DNA from 3 places in the Streptomyces sp. NPDC031132 genome. Region 2 is predicted to be linked to each of the others. Evidence: riboswitches for the same ligand, from Rfam matches in the RefSeq annotation. Region 2 holds a riboswitch; each other region holds the start of a gene.
What was found. A riboswitch is a leader RNA that binds a small molecule or an ion and turns the genes downstream of it on or off. The one in region 2 is predicted to bind guanidine.
Positions count from the first base shown of each region.

Region 1: another riboswitch for guanidine. It lies ahead of ACZ49B_RS18915 (DMT family transporter); the one in region 2 lies ahead of ACZ49B_RS20335 (Ohr family peroxiredoxin).
Region 3: another riboswitch for guanidine. It lies ahead of ACZ49B_RS34460 (hypothetical protein); the one in region 2 lies ahead of ACZ49B_RS20335 (Ohr family peroxiredoxin).

Region 1 covers NZ_JBVIGX010000011.1:136,635-141,585, forward strand. Annotated here, with positions in the region: gene ACZ49B_RS18910 (transglycosylase domain-containing protein) at 22-2,451, shown strand; gene ACZ49B_RS18915 (DMT family transporter) at 2,484-2,804, opposite strand; guanidine-III (ykkC-III) riboswitch at 2,835-2,913, opposite strand; gene ACZ49B_RS18920 (GroES family chaperonin) at 2,976-3,320, opposite strand; gene ACZ49B_RS18925 (DUF3618 domain-containing protein) at 3,367-3,684, opposite strand; gene bcp (thioredoxin-dependent thiol peroxidase) at 3,796-4,263, shown strand.
Region 2 covers NZ_JBVIGX010000012.1:187,844-192,794, forward strand. Annotated here, with positions in the region: gene ACZ49B_RS20320 (hypothetical protein) at 1-149, shown strand, start outside; gene ACZ49B_RS20325 (SMP-30/gluconolactonase/LRE family protein) at 288-1,376, opposite strand; gene ACZ49B_RS20330 (MFS transporter) at 1,667-3,127, shown strand; guanidine-III (ykkC-III) riboswitch at 3,219-3,281, shown strand; gene ACZ49B_RS20335 (Ohr family peroxiredoxin) at 3,362-3,808, shown strand; gene ACZ49B_RS20340 (hypothetical protein) at 3,918-4,253, shown strand.
Region 3 covers NZ_JBVIGX010000041.1:36,711-41,661, reverse strand. Annotated here, with positions in the region: gene ACZ49B_RS34470 (HAD-IA family hydrolase) at 1-102, opposite strand, end outside; gene ACZ49B_RS34465 (family 1 glycosylhydrolase) at 183-809, opposite strand; gene ACZ49B_RS34460 (hypothetical protein) at 1,162-1,476, opposite strand; guanidine-III (ykkC-III) riboswitch at 1,489-1,551, opposite strand; gene ACZ49B_RS34455 (DeoR/GlpR family DNA-binding transcription regulator) at 2,099-2,866, opposite strand; gene ACZ49B_RS34450 (MFS transporter) at 3,037-4,263, shown strand; gene ACZ49B_RS34445 (HAD family hydrolase) at 4,319-4,921, shown strand.

The sequences.
Region 1 (4,951 bases), on a different contig from region 2:
CGGCGTCGAGGAGTCCTGGCGATGAGCGACCAGTCACCACCACCGGGCTGGACCCCTCGTGACCCGGACACCCCCGCACAACCTCCCGCGCAGCGGCCGGCCACGCCCCACGACCGCAGCGACAACAACAACGAGAAGCAGTCGCGCAGAGCCGCCAACAAGGCCGAGCGGCAACGGAAGCGGACCGGCTGGCGCCGCCTCGTCCCCACCTGGCGCATGGTCCTCGGCACCGTCCTGCTGCTCGCCCTGCTGGTCCTCGGCGCCCTCGTCGCCGGCTACCTGCTCGTCCGCATCCCGCCCGCCAACGCCGCCGCCACCGCCCAGTCCAACCTCTACCTCTACGCCGACGGCTCCCAGCTCGCCCGCGACGGCGAGGTCAACCGCGTCAACGTCCCGCTCTCACAGATCCCCCGCACGGTGCAGGAAGCCGTACTCGCCGCCGAGGACCGGGACTTCTACTCCGAGCGGGCCGTGGACCCCAAGGCGATGATCCGCGCCGCCTGGAACACGGCGACCGGCAAGGGCACCCAGTCCGGCTCGACCATCACCCAGCAGTACGTCAAGAACTACTACCTGGGCCAGGAACAGACGATCAAACGCAAGGTCAAGGAGTTCTTCATCGCGATCAAACTCGGCCGCGAGAAATCGAAGGACTACATCCTCGAGGGCTACCTCAACACCAGCTACTTCGGCCGCAACGCCTACGGCATCCAGGCCGCCGCCCAGGCCTACTACGGCAAGGACGTCGGCAAACTCACCACCGCCGAAGGCGCCTACCTCGCCACGCTCCTCAACTCCCCCAGCGCCTTCGACGTCGTCGCCCACCCCCAGAGCCGCACCCGCGCGCTCGCCCGCTGGAACTACGTACTCGACGGCATGGTCAAGAAGCAGTGGCTCCCCGCGGCCGAGCGGACCACGACGCAGTTCCCCGAACCCGGCAAGGTCCGCCCGGCCGCCGGCCTCTCCGGGCAGCGCGGCTACCTCGTCGAAGCCGTCAAGGACTACATCGTCGAGCGCAAGATCCTCGACGAGAAGACCCTCGCCGAGGGCGGCTACCGCATCACCACCACCATCGACAAACGCCGCCAGAACGCCTTCGTCGACGCCGTCGACGAGAAGATGGTCAGCAAGCTCGACCCTGAGACGCGCAAGGCCGACCGCGTCGTACGGGCCGGCGGGGTCTCCATCGACCCGGCCACCGGCAAGGTCGTCGCCATGTACGGCGGCATCGACTACACCAAGCAGTACGTCAACAACGCGACCCGGCACGACTACCAGGTGGCCTCCACCTTCAAGCCGTTCGTGTTCGCCGCCGCCGTCGAGAACGACTCCCGCACCCAGGACGGCCGCCTGATCACCCCCAACACCGTCTACAACGGCGACAACAAGCGCCGCGTCGTCGGCACCCGCACCCCCTACGCCCCCGAGAACGAGGGCCAGTTGTCGTACGGGAACATCACCGTCACCACCGCCACCGACCTCTCCGTCAACGCCGTCTTCGCCCAGATGGTCGTCGACGTCGGCACCGCCAAGGTCAAACAGACCGCCATCGACCTCGGCATCCCCGAGAACACCCCGAACTTCGTCGCGAGCCCCGCCATGGCCCTCGGCACCATGCAGGCCAGCGTCCTGGACATGACCCAGGCCTACGCCACCCTCGCCGACCACGGCCGCCACACCCCGTACACGTTCGTCGACAAGATCACCAAGGGCAGCGACAGCATCCACCTGCCCGACCGCACCCCGCAGCAGGCCGTCAGCCGCGAAGCCGCCGACACGACCACGTCCATGCTGGTCAGCGTCGTCGACAACGGCACCGGTACGGCCGCCCTCGCCGCCGGGCACCCGGCCGCCGGCAAGACCGGCACCGGCGAACTGGACCGCTCCGCCTGGTTCGCGGCGTACACCCCGGACCTGGTCACCGTCGTCTCGATGATGGGCCAGGACCCCGACACCGGCTCCCTGGAATCCCTGTACGGAGCACTCGGCGAGGCCCGGATCGGGGGCGGCGGCTACCCGGCCCGGATCTGGGCGCAGTACACCAAGACCGCCCTGGAGGGCAGCGACCCGCTGGACTTCGACCTCGAACTCCAGCCGGGCGCCGAACCGTCCCCGCCGCCGTTCATCCCGAGCAGCCCGGAGCCGACGCCGGACGAGGACACCCCCGAATCACCGGCACCGCCGAGCCGGCCGAACCGCCCCGGCCGGCCGACACCACGGGACGGAGACGAGGACCAGGGCGGCCGGAACCAGGGGCAGGACACCGAGGGCCGGACCACGGAGGGCGACACCACCGCAGGCCAGAGCAACGAGGGCACCACCGGCGGAACGACCCCCGGAACCACCGGCGCAACGACCTCGGGCACCACGGCCGGCACCACCGCCGGCGCCCTGGGCGGCGTCACCGGCGGCCGCCCGCGCAGCCGCCCCCCGTCGGAATACCTGGAATAACCGGGACCACAGGAGTAGCCCGTACGAGGGGCTCAGTGACCGGAGGTCGCCTTCAGCCCCACCACCGCGACCAGCAGCAGGCAGATGAAGAAGATCCGGGCGGCGGTGACGGGCTCACCCAGCACCGCCATGCCCAGCACCGCCGCCCCGGCCGCACCGATGCCCACCCACACGCCGTACGCGGTACCGATCGGCAGGGACTTGGCGGCGTACGAGAGCAGCACCATGCTGGCGACGATCCCGGCACCGGTGAACACACTCGGCCACAACCGGGTGAAGCCCTCCGTGAACTTCATACCGATCGACCAGCCGACCTCGAGCAGACCGGCGACGAGAAGCAGAACCCAAGCCATGACAGGCACCTCCGGAACGAGAGCGAACGGGGTGCGTCGTCTTGTCGTACAGCCACGGCTACCCGGTACGGCGCGTCTCGTCGGGGGTTCCCCACCACCGTAGCAAAGCGCGTGCAGAAGGGCCGGTGACCCCGGTCACCGGCCCTTCGACGATCACTCTCCTACGGGTTCCTACAGGTAGAGCCCGGTGGAGTCCTTGGACCCCTCCAGCCGCTCCGCGGCCACGGCGTGCAGATCCCGCTCGCGCATCAGCACGTACGTCGCACCCCGCACCTCGACCTCGGCCCGGTCCTCGGGGTCGTACAGCACCCGGTCGCCCGGCTCCACACTGCGTACGTTCTGCCCGACCGCGACCACCTCGGCCCAGGCCAGCCGCTTGCCCACGGCAGCGGTCGCCGGAATCAGGATGCCGCCGCCCGAGCGCCGCTCGCCCTCCGGCAAGTCGGACTTCACGAGCACACGGTCGTGCAGCATGCGGATGGGCAGCTTGTCGTGGGTGGTGGTGTTGTCGCTCACGCCACGAACCTACCCGTCCGCGCCCCGCCCGTGCGCCGCAGGGTCATCAGCGCTTGCGCCGCGCCGACACCACGAGCAGGCCGATCACACCCGCCGCGAGCAGCGCGACGGGCGCGATCCGCTCGAAGCGCGGAGCGCCGTCCTCGTGGCACAGGCCGTCCCGTACGTCCGTCAGAAGACGGTTCACGGCGACGACGGCACGCCCGGCGGTGTGGTCCACGGTCGAGGCGACCCTGGCCTTCGCGTCCCCGATGATCGTCTTCGGGTGCATGCGCACGCCGATCTCGTCGAGCGTCTCGGCGAGCTGCTCGCGGCGGCGGACGATGTCCGCCTCGATCTGTGCGGGGGTCCTGGCTTCCGGCACCGCGCTGCCTCCGTCGTCGTGGTCGTGGTCGCATGGGGGCGTAGTCCGCCATGAACAGTCTGTCAGCTTAGTCTCGGACCGTACCGATCCCCTCCCGAGGAGACTGTTGACATGAGCGAGCGACTCCAGCCGGGCGACACCGCCCCCGCCTTCACCCTGCCCGACGCGGACGGCAACGAGGTCTCGCTCGCCGACCACAAGGGCCGCAAGGTGATCGTGTACTTCTACCCCGCGGCGCTGACGCCGGGCTGCACCAAGCAGGCCTGCGATTTCACGGACAACCTGGCGGTGCTGGCCGAGGCCGGCTACGACGTGATCGGCGTGTCCCCGGACAAGCCGGAGAAGCTGGCGAAGTTCCGCGAGAAGGAGCACCTGAAGGTCACCCTGGTCGGCGACCCGGAGAAGAAGGTCCTCGAGACCTACGGCGCGTTCGGCGAGAAGAAGCTGTACGGCAAGACGGTGACCGGGGTCATCCGATCCACGGTGATCGTGGACGAGGAGGGCAAGGTCGAGCGCGCCCTCTACAACGTCAAGGCCACGGGCCACGTAGCCAAGATCATCAAGGACCTGGGCATCTGACTCCGGCCAGCCCTCCACACCGACGGCCCGCACCAACCAACCGGTGCGGGCCGCTCCGTTAATCGGACGTAACTATCCGCATACCGGTTCGTTAACCCGTACGAAGCCACGAACGCGTGGCCGGCCCGGAGGGGCAACGATGGCGGTGCGATACACGCGAGACCTCCTGGAAGAGGCGGCTCGGGAAACGACGAACTTCAACGACGCGGTGATCTGGTGCGGGGCACCCCTACACCGGGCTCCAGGCGCTACCTGCGCGCGAAGATGCAGGAGGCAAGCGTCGACTTCTCCCACTTCCCGACGCAGTGGGTGCGGCACACGGAAGAGCGATTGCGAGAGTTGGTCGCAGCCTCGACGTCCGTCAGGGAGGTGGTCTCCCGGCTCGGCATCAGTCAAGTCGGCGGCAACCACACGCACATCAGCCGACGGATAGAGGCGCTGGGTATCGACACCTCGCACTTCACCATGACGCGGAAGCAACGCCCAAAGGGATCTCTGGGACCTGTGCTCACCCTGCGGACCCCAGAAGAGGGCAGGGTCCCGGGCGAGCGGCTGCGCAGGGCTCTGCTTGCGTCCGGAGTGCCGGAGGAGTGCGCGGAGTGCGGCGTCGGAGTGGAGTGGAACGGCAAGCCGCTCCGTCACGAAGTCGACCACGTCGATGGCAACTGGAGGGACAACCGAGCCGAGA
Region 2 (4,951 bases):
CCGTGGTCCAGTTCGAGTCCTACGAGGCCGCGATGGCCAACAGCAACGCGCCGGAGACGAGCGAGCTGGCCCAGCAGCTCTCGGCGTTGATGACCAGGCCGCCGGTCTACACCGACTGCGACATCGCGGACCACCAGAACATCGGCTGACCTGAGTCCGGACCACTCGAGATCGCCCGACGGGCCCCGGCCCGGGCCAGAGGGGCGGCCGGCCTCGACCGCAGGCGGCGCGGCGGGGCCAGTGGTCACGGCAGCTGCCCGACCCTCACGCCAAAGTCCGTGGCAGCTCTAGGGCCTGCCCTTGTGGAGTTGGGCCAGGAGGAGGTTCGGATCCTTCACGGCGGCGAAGTAGGACGCGCTCGGCACGTAGACGACCTTGTCGTCCTTGTCGTCCTTGTCGTTGCTGTCCTTGTCGCCCTTGTCATCTTTGTCGTTGCTGCCCTTGTCGCCCTGGTCCTTCTTGTCTTGCTCATCTTGCTTGCCCTGCTTGTCGCGCACCGCCACGGCACTCGGGTTGGACAGTCCGTCCCGCTCGGTGAGGACGATCGCGTGGGTGCCGTCGGGGCGCACCAGCACGACTTGGTTGGCCATGATCAGCGTGGCGAGGACCGTGTCGTCGTCGCCGGTGAAGGCGAAGTCGTCGATCCAGTCGAGTCCGGTCGCCCTGGTCTGGATGGTGCCGGCGGAGCCGTCATGGCGTACGGGGATCTTCAGCAGTGTCTTGCGGTCGGTGTTGGACACCCACACGGCGCCGTTGTGGACCTTGATGCCGTTGGCGCCGGCCTGGAAGCCGTCGGCCTCGGGGAGCGGCTGCAGCGCGGCCCCCGCGGCCCAGGCCGTGGGGGTGCCACCTTCCTGCGGGACGCGCCAGACGATCCCGCGTGCCGTGTCGGCCACGTAGAACACGCCGCGCTCCTCGTCGAGGGCGAGGCCGTTGGGGAGCCCGTCCACCGGAAGCTGCGCGATCTGGACGGGCGTCCCGCCGCGGGGCCCGACGCGCCAGATGCCGGTCTCGCCCGTTCCGGTGGCGTAGTTGACGTACAGGGTGCCGTCATGGGCGCGCACGACGCCCATGACCACGGCCGCGCCGAGGACCGGGGTGTTCGGGTTCGTCACGGCGGGCAGGGTCGCGAGGATGCGGACAACCCCCCGTTTGTCGACGCGGACGACCTCCCGGGCGAAGGCGAAGGACAGGATCGCGGAGCCGTCGGGTTCGAGGGCGATGCTCTCCGCCGCTTGCCCGGCGGCGAAGTCGAAGTGCGCGAGGACGCGGGGATTCGACAGGGTCGGTTCGCCGGCCGCGGTGGTGCCTGACGCGGTCAGCGTGAGGGCAGCGGCGGCCGCGGTAGTGGCGGCCAGGCACGAGAGTCGGGACATGGGCCTCTCCTTGGACGGGCTCGAAGTGCCGGGGCACGGCACAAGAAAAGATGACGGTGCATCAGCCCGAAGGAGTGGCAGTCAGGGCCGGGAGATCGCCCGCTCAGTCCACCACTTGGGACCAGTTGGCAGCGGGGCCCGCCGGCGCGGGCGTGGTTGCCGAGCCGCCCACCGAATCCGCCTGGGCATCCGCCCGCCACGTCGCCCGCGCCCTGCCGCCGTGGACCTTCATGGCATAGTGGTGCATTCCTGTACGTACCTCTACGGGCTCCCTTCCGAGGAGTGCTGCTGTGGCATCTGTCGGGGCGACGCGGCCCAGCGGGCTCGGCTGGAACCGTGACACGGCGACTCTCGCGCTGCTGTCGTTCGCCATGCTCACGGTTTCGCTCGACCAGTACATCGTCGTCGTGGCACTGCCCGACATCGCCCGCGACCTGGGCTACTCCGCGCAGACCCTGCAGTCCGTGATCAGCGCCTACGCCGTCGCCTCCGCCGGCTTCCTGCTGTTCGGCGGACGCGCCGCGGACCTCCTCGGGCGGCGCCGGATCCTGGCCACCGGCCTCACCCTCTACGCGGCCGCGGCGCTCGTGGGCGGACTGGCGACCGGACCCGGAATGCTCCTGGCCGCCCGCGCGGTCCAGGGCCTCGGCGGCGCGCTCGTCTTTCCCACCACGCTGGCCCTCATCAACGTCACCTTCCGCGAAGGCCGCACGCGCAACCGCGCGTTGGGGATCTGGGGCGGTGCCGGCGCCGCCGGACTCGTGATCGGCGTACTCCTCGGAGGACTGCTGACCCACGCCTTCGGCTGGGAAGCGGTGTTCCTCGTCAACGTGGCCCTCGCGGTGCCCGCGCTGCTCCTCGCCTTCGTGCTGATCCCCGCGGACCCGCCGCGCGACCGGACCCGTAGATTCGACCTGCCCGGTGCGCTCAGCGTCACCCTCGGGGTCACGCTGATCGTGTTCGCGCTGGTCCAAGGGCCCGTGATCGGTTGGCTCTCGCCCGGCATCCTGCTCAGTGCGGCGGCCGGACTCCTCCTGCTGGGAGTCTTCGCGCTCGTCGAGCGGCACAGCAGCGACCCGCTCGTGCCGCCGCGGCTGCTGGCGAACCCCAGCCTCGTCACGAGCGTCGTCATCGCGTTCATGTTCATGGCGACCTTCGGCTCGGTGCTCTACTTCCTCTCGCTCCACTTCCAGCAGATCCTCGGCTACGACGCCCTGGAGACCGGCGCCGGCTTCCTGGTCCCGACGGCGGTCGTCGTCGCGGGATCGACGACCGCAGGTCAGCTCGTCACGCGGTTCGGCCTGCGGCGCACGCTGCTCGGCGCCCTCGCCGTCGGCGCGGTCGGTGCCGTCCTGCTCGGCGCGGCGGTCTCCCCCGACGGGTCGTACGCAGAGCTGGTCCCGGGGCTCGTCGCGCTCAGCGTCGGTGACGGCATCGTGTTCACCGGCATGTTCATCGCCGCCGGGACCGGAGTGTCCGACCGGGACCAGGGCATCGCCTCGGGTATCGCCTCCACCGGCTCCGGGATGGGCGCCGCCGTAGGCCTCGCCCTCCTGGTGCTGGTGGCGACGGCGGGGCTCGGCGGGCTCACGGGCGAGCAGCTGCGCGACGGGACGGCGCACGGGATCAGCAACGCCCTGTTCGTGGTGGCGGCGGGCATCGCACTGACGTTCCTCGTCGCCCTGTTCCGGCCCGAGGGCAGGCCCGCAGCGCAGTCGGCGCTCCCGCCGTGCCAGGGCCGACGCTGCTGACAGCCGGCCAGGGACGGTCGTGGTGGGGACGGTGAGGAGGGTCACCACAGGTGACGGTCCCGGCGGGCCCGATCCCGTTGCTAGATTGTCCGGCGGCCCGGTCCCGAGGCCCCGGACGAGATGCGCCGTACCCGGTTATGCACGACGACGCGCCAGGCGCCGTCCCACCGGCAGGCGCCGAAGCGCTGTCCGGCCCCGGGCGGCGTTCCCTCGTCGCACAGATGGGCTGACCACATGACCGTGCCACTGACCCGCACTCTCTACCGGACGACCGCGCACGCCAGCGGCGGGCGTACCGGATCGGTCGTCACCGACGACGGGCGCCTCGACGTCCGCCTGGCCCCGCCGCGCAAGAAGGTGCCCGGTACCACCAACCCCGAGCAGTTGTTCGCGGCCGGGTTCGCCGCGTGTTTCACGTCTGCGCTGGCCGAGGTGGCAGCCGAGTTCGGCGCGGACGCCTCGGCCGCGCGCGTCGCGTGCGAGGTCCGGCTCGGTACCACGGACACGCCCGCGGGCTACGGTCTCGCGGTCGGCCTCACGGTCTCCCTGCCGGGGTGGAAGGCGGCTGACCTGCTGCCCCTGCTCCACCGGGCGGACGCGGTCTGCCCCTACTCGCAGGCGGTCCGCGGGAACATCGAGGTCTCGCTGCTGGCCGTGGACGACTCCGCCGTCGATGCCTGAGCCGGAAGGCGCCCTCGGACCCCTTCCGGCGGGGGGCGGGCCGGGCATCCCCGTGCCCGAGAGGGGTGCGTGGTTGCGGCGCGGCATCAGCCGGAACGGCGGGCCCCTGGTGGAAGACCGCGAGGTGGTGTGGCTGCAGGCCGGCCCCTACTTCGCCGACAGCCGGGGCTTCGCCGGCGTCACGTCCTTCGACGGTTCCCGCGTGCACTTCCACCACCTGCAGGGCGAGCCCGGGGATGACACGGGCACCTTCCGGCGGGAGGGTGCGAACCTCATCGAGTGGGGCACCAACACGGACGGCAGTACCTTCCTGGAGATCTGGACCCCACTGCCCGCCGACGACGGCGACACCGGCTCCTGGGCCGGCACCGGTTACCACGTGGTGCGCGTCGGCCGGCACCTCGTACACGTTGATTCCCGTGCGGGTACGTACTGGCGGACGTGACCGGTCCACCGCCGGCTTCCCCCGGTGGACGAACGTGCCGGAAAGCGTCCTTGAACGCTTTCCAGCACGTTGTCACGGCGCGGGGTGCGTCAGCGCGGCGACGTCACTTGCCGTAGGTTCTTCCCGGCCGCCGAACCCTGCACGGTCACCGGGCCCTGGACCGACTTGCCCGCCGGGGCGCGCGAGGCGAGGTCGACGGGGGCCGCGAAGCGGACCGTGGACGCCGGCGGCGCCGTCGTGGCCGCAACCTGCTCACTGTTCTCGCCGACCTTGACGCCGTGCGGTACAGGGCCGACTTGGCGGAGGTGTACGTCGAGAATCCGGCGTGCCCCGTGCCGTCGGCGAAGAGCGGCAGGGCGCCGACGATGCACTGATCGCCGGTGGCCGGGTCGGGTGCGGTGCGGAACACGCCCGTCTTCTCGCCCAGGAGCGGGCCGATGACGCCGGTGTTGAAGGTCTCCTAGTCTCCCCCAGGAGCTTGGGATGAGGTCGATCGGTCATTCCAGCCAGGGGCGCGACGGCGCCCGATGGGCCGGTCAGGGCCGTATGACGGCCGAGCGATGCTTGTGCGACACCGGCGCGCAGAAGGTCCTCCGGATCGCGGAGCAGGGCAGGCCCCGCGCGCTTTTCGAGGACCGGTGCCCCCGCGGTCGGTGTGTGCCCCTCCAACTGTCCGTATCTGTACCGCTCGTGGAACC
Region 3 (4,951 bases), on a different contig from region 2:
CTGTGCCAGCCCTTCGCGCTGTTCGAAGGCCAGCACGGCCGGCAGCAGGGGCGTGGTGAGCACCCCGCCGAAGTCGAGGACGAGGCCGGTGCGGTGAGACATACGGGAACTCCAGCAGTGTGAGGGGTCGGGGCGATGGCCGGGGCTGAGGACGCGCGGTCGGCAGCGGTCCCGGCCCGTCGTCATCGGGGGCTGTCAGCCGCGGATGAAGGACTGGACGACGTGTGCGCTGTGCTTCGGGACCCGGTTACGGTCGAACAGCCCGAAGGGAACGGTGTAGCCGTCGAGCCAAACGTGCCACGCAGGTAGGCCTTCTCCGCATAGCCGGCCGGGTTGTCGACCGGCATCCAGCCGTCGACGAGGTCGCCGAAGGTCTCGGCGACGAAGTCGACGTGCCGGGCCCACGCAGCCGCGGCCGAAGGAGAGAGGAAGCCGCCGTCGGCCGCGACCCAGACGGGCAGGGCGGTGTGCAGCAGGCACGCCCACATCGTCAGGCCGGCCTGACGGCCGGCCCCGAGGATCTTTCGGTAGTGCTCGACCGCCCGCTGGTCGCGGCGTCCGGGTTCCGGCTCGATCCGGGCCCAGTCGAGGGACATCCGGTGGTCGCCGAATCCCCAGTCGGCCAGGAGCCGGAAGTCGGAGGCGTACCGCTCGTCGAAGCCGTTCCCGGCGCCGCTGCGCGGAGCCTTGCCGGCCTCCTCCCAGCCCCACCAGTTGTCCGCCGGCGTCGCGCCCTGGCTCTGGGTGGCCGAACTGGCCGTTCCCCACCTGAAGCCGGGGGGAAAGCCGCCGGGGCCGGACGAGGTCATGGTCGTGCTCCTGATCGGTCTTGGACGGGCGGTCACGTATGCATCGGGAGACGGCCCGGTAGGCGGGCGTTCGGTGGCGGCCACCGCACCCGAGGAAGACCGGCCCCGGAAGTTGATCTCCGTGGAAACGTATCACCGGCCGTACCGCGCAACTCCCGCAGGTTCCCTCGGTGCCTCGCGGCCGGCACCCGTACAACGGGCGCGCACCTCCGCTGCGGGAGAGCTCGGTCGACTCGTCCCGGGGCAGCCTCCCGAAGCGGTCGGGGAGGGCGGGGTGATCCTTTACCCGGACGACATGGACGCCTGGGTGCAGGTCGAGTCCTCCGATCGAGCCGGCATCGGCAAGAAACCCTCACACGGACGGTTCCGCTGGTCCGGGCTTGCCTGCCCGAGCCGGCCGCCGCCGGGCTGATCCTGGCGACACCTCGCCGCACCCCTGGTGTCCGCGTCGCTCTCCTCGGAGGGCGAGGGCGGCGGCCGAGCGGGCCGACTCGTATGCGGTCCGCTTGCGTTGCACGCGGACGGCGCGGCCGAGGGCGATGCCGAGCGACTGGTTCGACGCGCGGGCCTGTTCGACGGTGGCGAGCTCCTGCTGCTCGTCGCCGAGGCGGTGTCGGCAGCGGGCGAGCAGCACGACTGCGGTGGCGTCGTCGGGGTCGCCGGCCATGACGGGGCGCCTGGCGCGTCGTCGTGCGTAACCGGGTACGGCGCACCTCGTCCGAGGCCTCGGGACGGGGCCGCCGCACAACCTGGCAACGAACGCGGGCCCGGCGGCACCCGGAGTGCCCCACCTTGCCCCTCCGCCCCCTCCTCCCCGTGCACGGTTCTCACCGGTACACCGCTTCGCGACGCCCGATGCGTGCGGCGAAGTCCTTGGTGGCGCGATCCCGTGACAGGTGGATCCAGGTGTACGGAGCTTTTCGCCTGGTCGGCGACGTCCTGGATGAAGGCCTTCTCGCGCGCTTTGCCGATCTGCTCGCCCGTCGCCCACAGGACGTCGAACATCTGGTTCGTCCGGCGACTCGACGCGTTCCAACGGCGACTCCTCCCACGTGCGTTGGTGTGCGGCGTGCACGTTGGCCAGTTCCGCGAGCTGTCCCCGCATGCGCAGCAGGTCGAGCTGGACCCCCTGTACGCGCTCCTCCCACCACTTGAGCAACTGCGCGGACCCGTCGGTGGGGTTGGTGGCGGCGAACCCGGGTGCGTGCCGTGCAGGAAAGGTACGTTCACACGAAACCCAGACGGCCGGACGGACCCGCCCCGCGGCGTGGCCGGCCCGACTGCCGGGCTCAGTCCTCCGGCGGATGGACCACCTCGACGCCCTGGTCACGCAGTACTTCGACCGCGGGGGAGTCGGCGGGGGCGTCCGTGACCACGAGGGCGATCTCCTCCATGGAGCAGATGCGGCCGAGCGCCGCCCGGCCGATCTTGTCGGCGGTGGCGACGAGGATCACGCGTTGCGCCGAGGCGACGGCCGCCCGCTTCACCTGTACGTCGTCGAGGTTGTAGGCGGTGGCGCCCTGGATGGGGTCGACCCCGCAGCAGCCCAGGATGAACGTGTCGAAGCACAGGTCCTTGAAGGTCTGGACAGGTGCGTGGCCGTAGAAGGACAGCTCCTCGGGGCGCACCTGCCCGCCGGGCATCACCAGTTGGATGCCGGGATACGCGGAGAGGGCGAAGGCCGCGTGCAGTGAAAGGGGCGCGACGGTGAACTGGCGGTCCGCCATGGCCTTTGCGATGGCGACCGCCGTCGTGCCCGTGTCCAGCGCGACGGTCTCGCCGTCGGTGAGCAGTTCGACCACGGTGCGCGCGAGCCGCTCCTTGGTCTGCGCCCCGGACATGGCCCGGATCGCATAGGGGGGTTCGACGCCGCCGGGCAGGCTGCTCACGGCGCCGCCGCGCACCCGGCGCAGCGCGCCCCGGGACTCCAGTACCTCCAGGTCGCGGCGGACGGTCATTTCGGACGCCCCGGTGGCCTGGGCCAGCTCGGCCACCGTCGCACGGTTCTGCCGCATCAGCAGTCCCACGACGAACTTGTGCCTCTCCATGACGTTCATGTGTCTGCTTTTAGCACAGAAGGGGCGGGAGGGCGCTGCGGTTGAGCGTTTCGCACATGCTCACTGTTGAAACGAACATAGCTGATGTGTAGTGTGAGTGAAATAGTGTGAACTTACCGCTGCTGTGAACGTTGAGCATGTTCATTCGACCATGACCGATGAGGAGAGCCATGACCTCCACCAGCGAGGCCGATCTGCCAGAGGGAGGCAAGCCCCTCCTCACCACCGTCGCGATCGCCGCCTCGTGCCTGGCGTTCGTGGTGATCGGCGCCCTCCAGGCGCTCTACGGCCCGGCGATCCCGGCGCTGCGCGACGCATACGGCATCAGTCCGGCCGTGGCCGGGCTCAGCCTCAGCGCGCACTTCGTCGGCGCCTTGCTCGGAGTGCTGATCTACCACCTCCTGCGGGGCCGCCTGAACAACCGGGTGCTGCTCGGCGGCTCCTACGCGCTCATGGCCGTCGGCGCCGCCGTCTTCGCCTTCTCCCCGAGCTGGACCCTCGCCCTCGCCGGGACGTTCGTCATCGGCCTGGGCTTCGGCGGCATCGACTACGGCCTCAACCAGCTCTTCGCCGCCGGCTTCGGCCACCGCAGCACCGCCATGCTCAACCTGCTGAACGGGCATTTCGGCATCGGTGCGATCGCCGGCCCCGCCCTGATCGGCTGGCTCGGGGCGGACAACTACCCGGAGATCTTCGTGGGCACCGGCGTGATCAGCCTGCTGATCCTCGTCACCCTCGGCGGGGTGGCCGCCCGGGAGCCCGCCCCCACCCCCGCGGAGGGCGCCGAGGCGGGCGGTGCCCGGGTGCTTCCGATCATCGCGGTGTTCATCGGGATCTACGTCCTGCACGTCGCCATCGAAACCGGCGTCGGCGGCTGGGAGCCCACCCACCTCGAAGCCGTCGGATACGGCGCCGCCACCGCCGCGACCGCCACCTCCGCCTACTGGGCCGCCATGACCATCGGCCGGTTCGTCGCCGCACCGATCAGCCTGCGCTGGTCCGCGCCGTCCATCCTCCTCGTCTGCTGCGTCGGCATGGCCGGCTCCCTCCTCCTGGCGACCATCCCGGCGCTCGCCCCGTACGCGTACGTCGGCGTCGGCCTGATGATCGCGCCGATCTTCCCGACCTGCCTGCCCTGGCTGAACCGCGCCGTGCCCAGCGTGGCCGCGGCCGGCGCCTACGTGATCGCCGCCTCTATGATCGGCGGCGTGGCGTTCCCGCCGCTGCTCGGTGCCGTGATCGACACGATGGAGGTGCGGACGGTGCCGCTGCTGCTGTTCCTGCTCGCCGTCATCTGCGGCGTGCTCAGCCTCTGGCTGCGGCGCAACGCGCCCGACCCCGGTGGCGTGCCGGGCCCGCGCGATCCGGGGCGCACGGAATCCGTTCCCACCCTTTGAGCCCACCCTTTGAGCCCGAAGACCCGCAGACCCGTAGAGCGTGAGGAGCCGAAGCATGAAAGCCGTCCTCTTCGACATGTTCGGTGTCATCGCCCGCGTCCAGTCGCCGGAATCGATGGCCGTCCTGGAACGCACCGCCGGCGGCGACCCCGACCGCTTCTGGGCCGCGTACTGGTCGCACCGACCCCCCTACGACCGCGGTGAGGTCACGGGGCCCGGCTACTGGCAAGCGGTCTGCGCGCAACTCGCCATTCCGCTCGACCAGCGGCTGACCGAGGAGCTGATCGCCGCCGACCTCGCCAGCTGGAGCGAGATCGACCAGCGCACCGTGGACCTGCTCGACCACCTCGCCGGGAGCGGAACCGTGCTGGGCCTCCTCTCCAACATCCCCGAGGACCTGGCCGTCCGGTACGAGGCCACCCACCCGTGGCTGGAGCACTTCGCGGTCCGCGGACTGTCCTGCCGGATCGGCAGCGCCAAACCCGAGCCCGCCGCCTACGAGTGGTGCGTCCGCGAGCTCGGACTGCCGCCCGAGGAGATCCTGTTCGTCGACGACCGGGCCGAGAACGTGCAGGCCGCGTGTCAACTGGGCCTACAGGGACATGTGTTCACCTCGCCCGAGGGGCTGCGGGACGCACTGGAGGCGGCTTTGCGGTGACGCCGGCGAAGCCGGTGGGAGCCCCGGCTC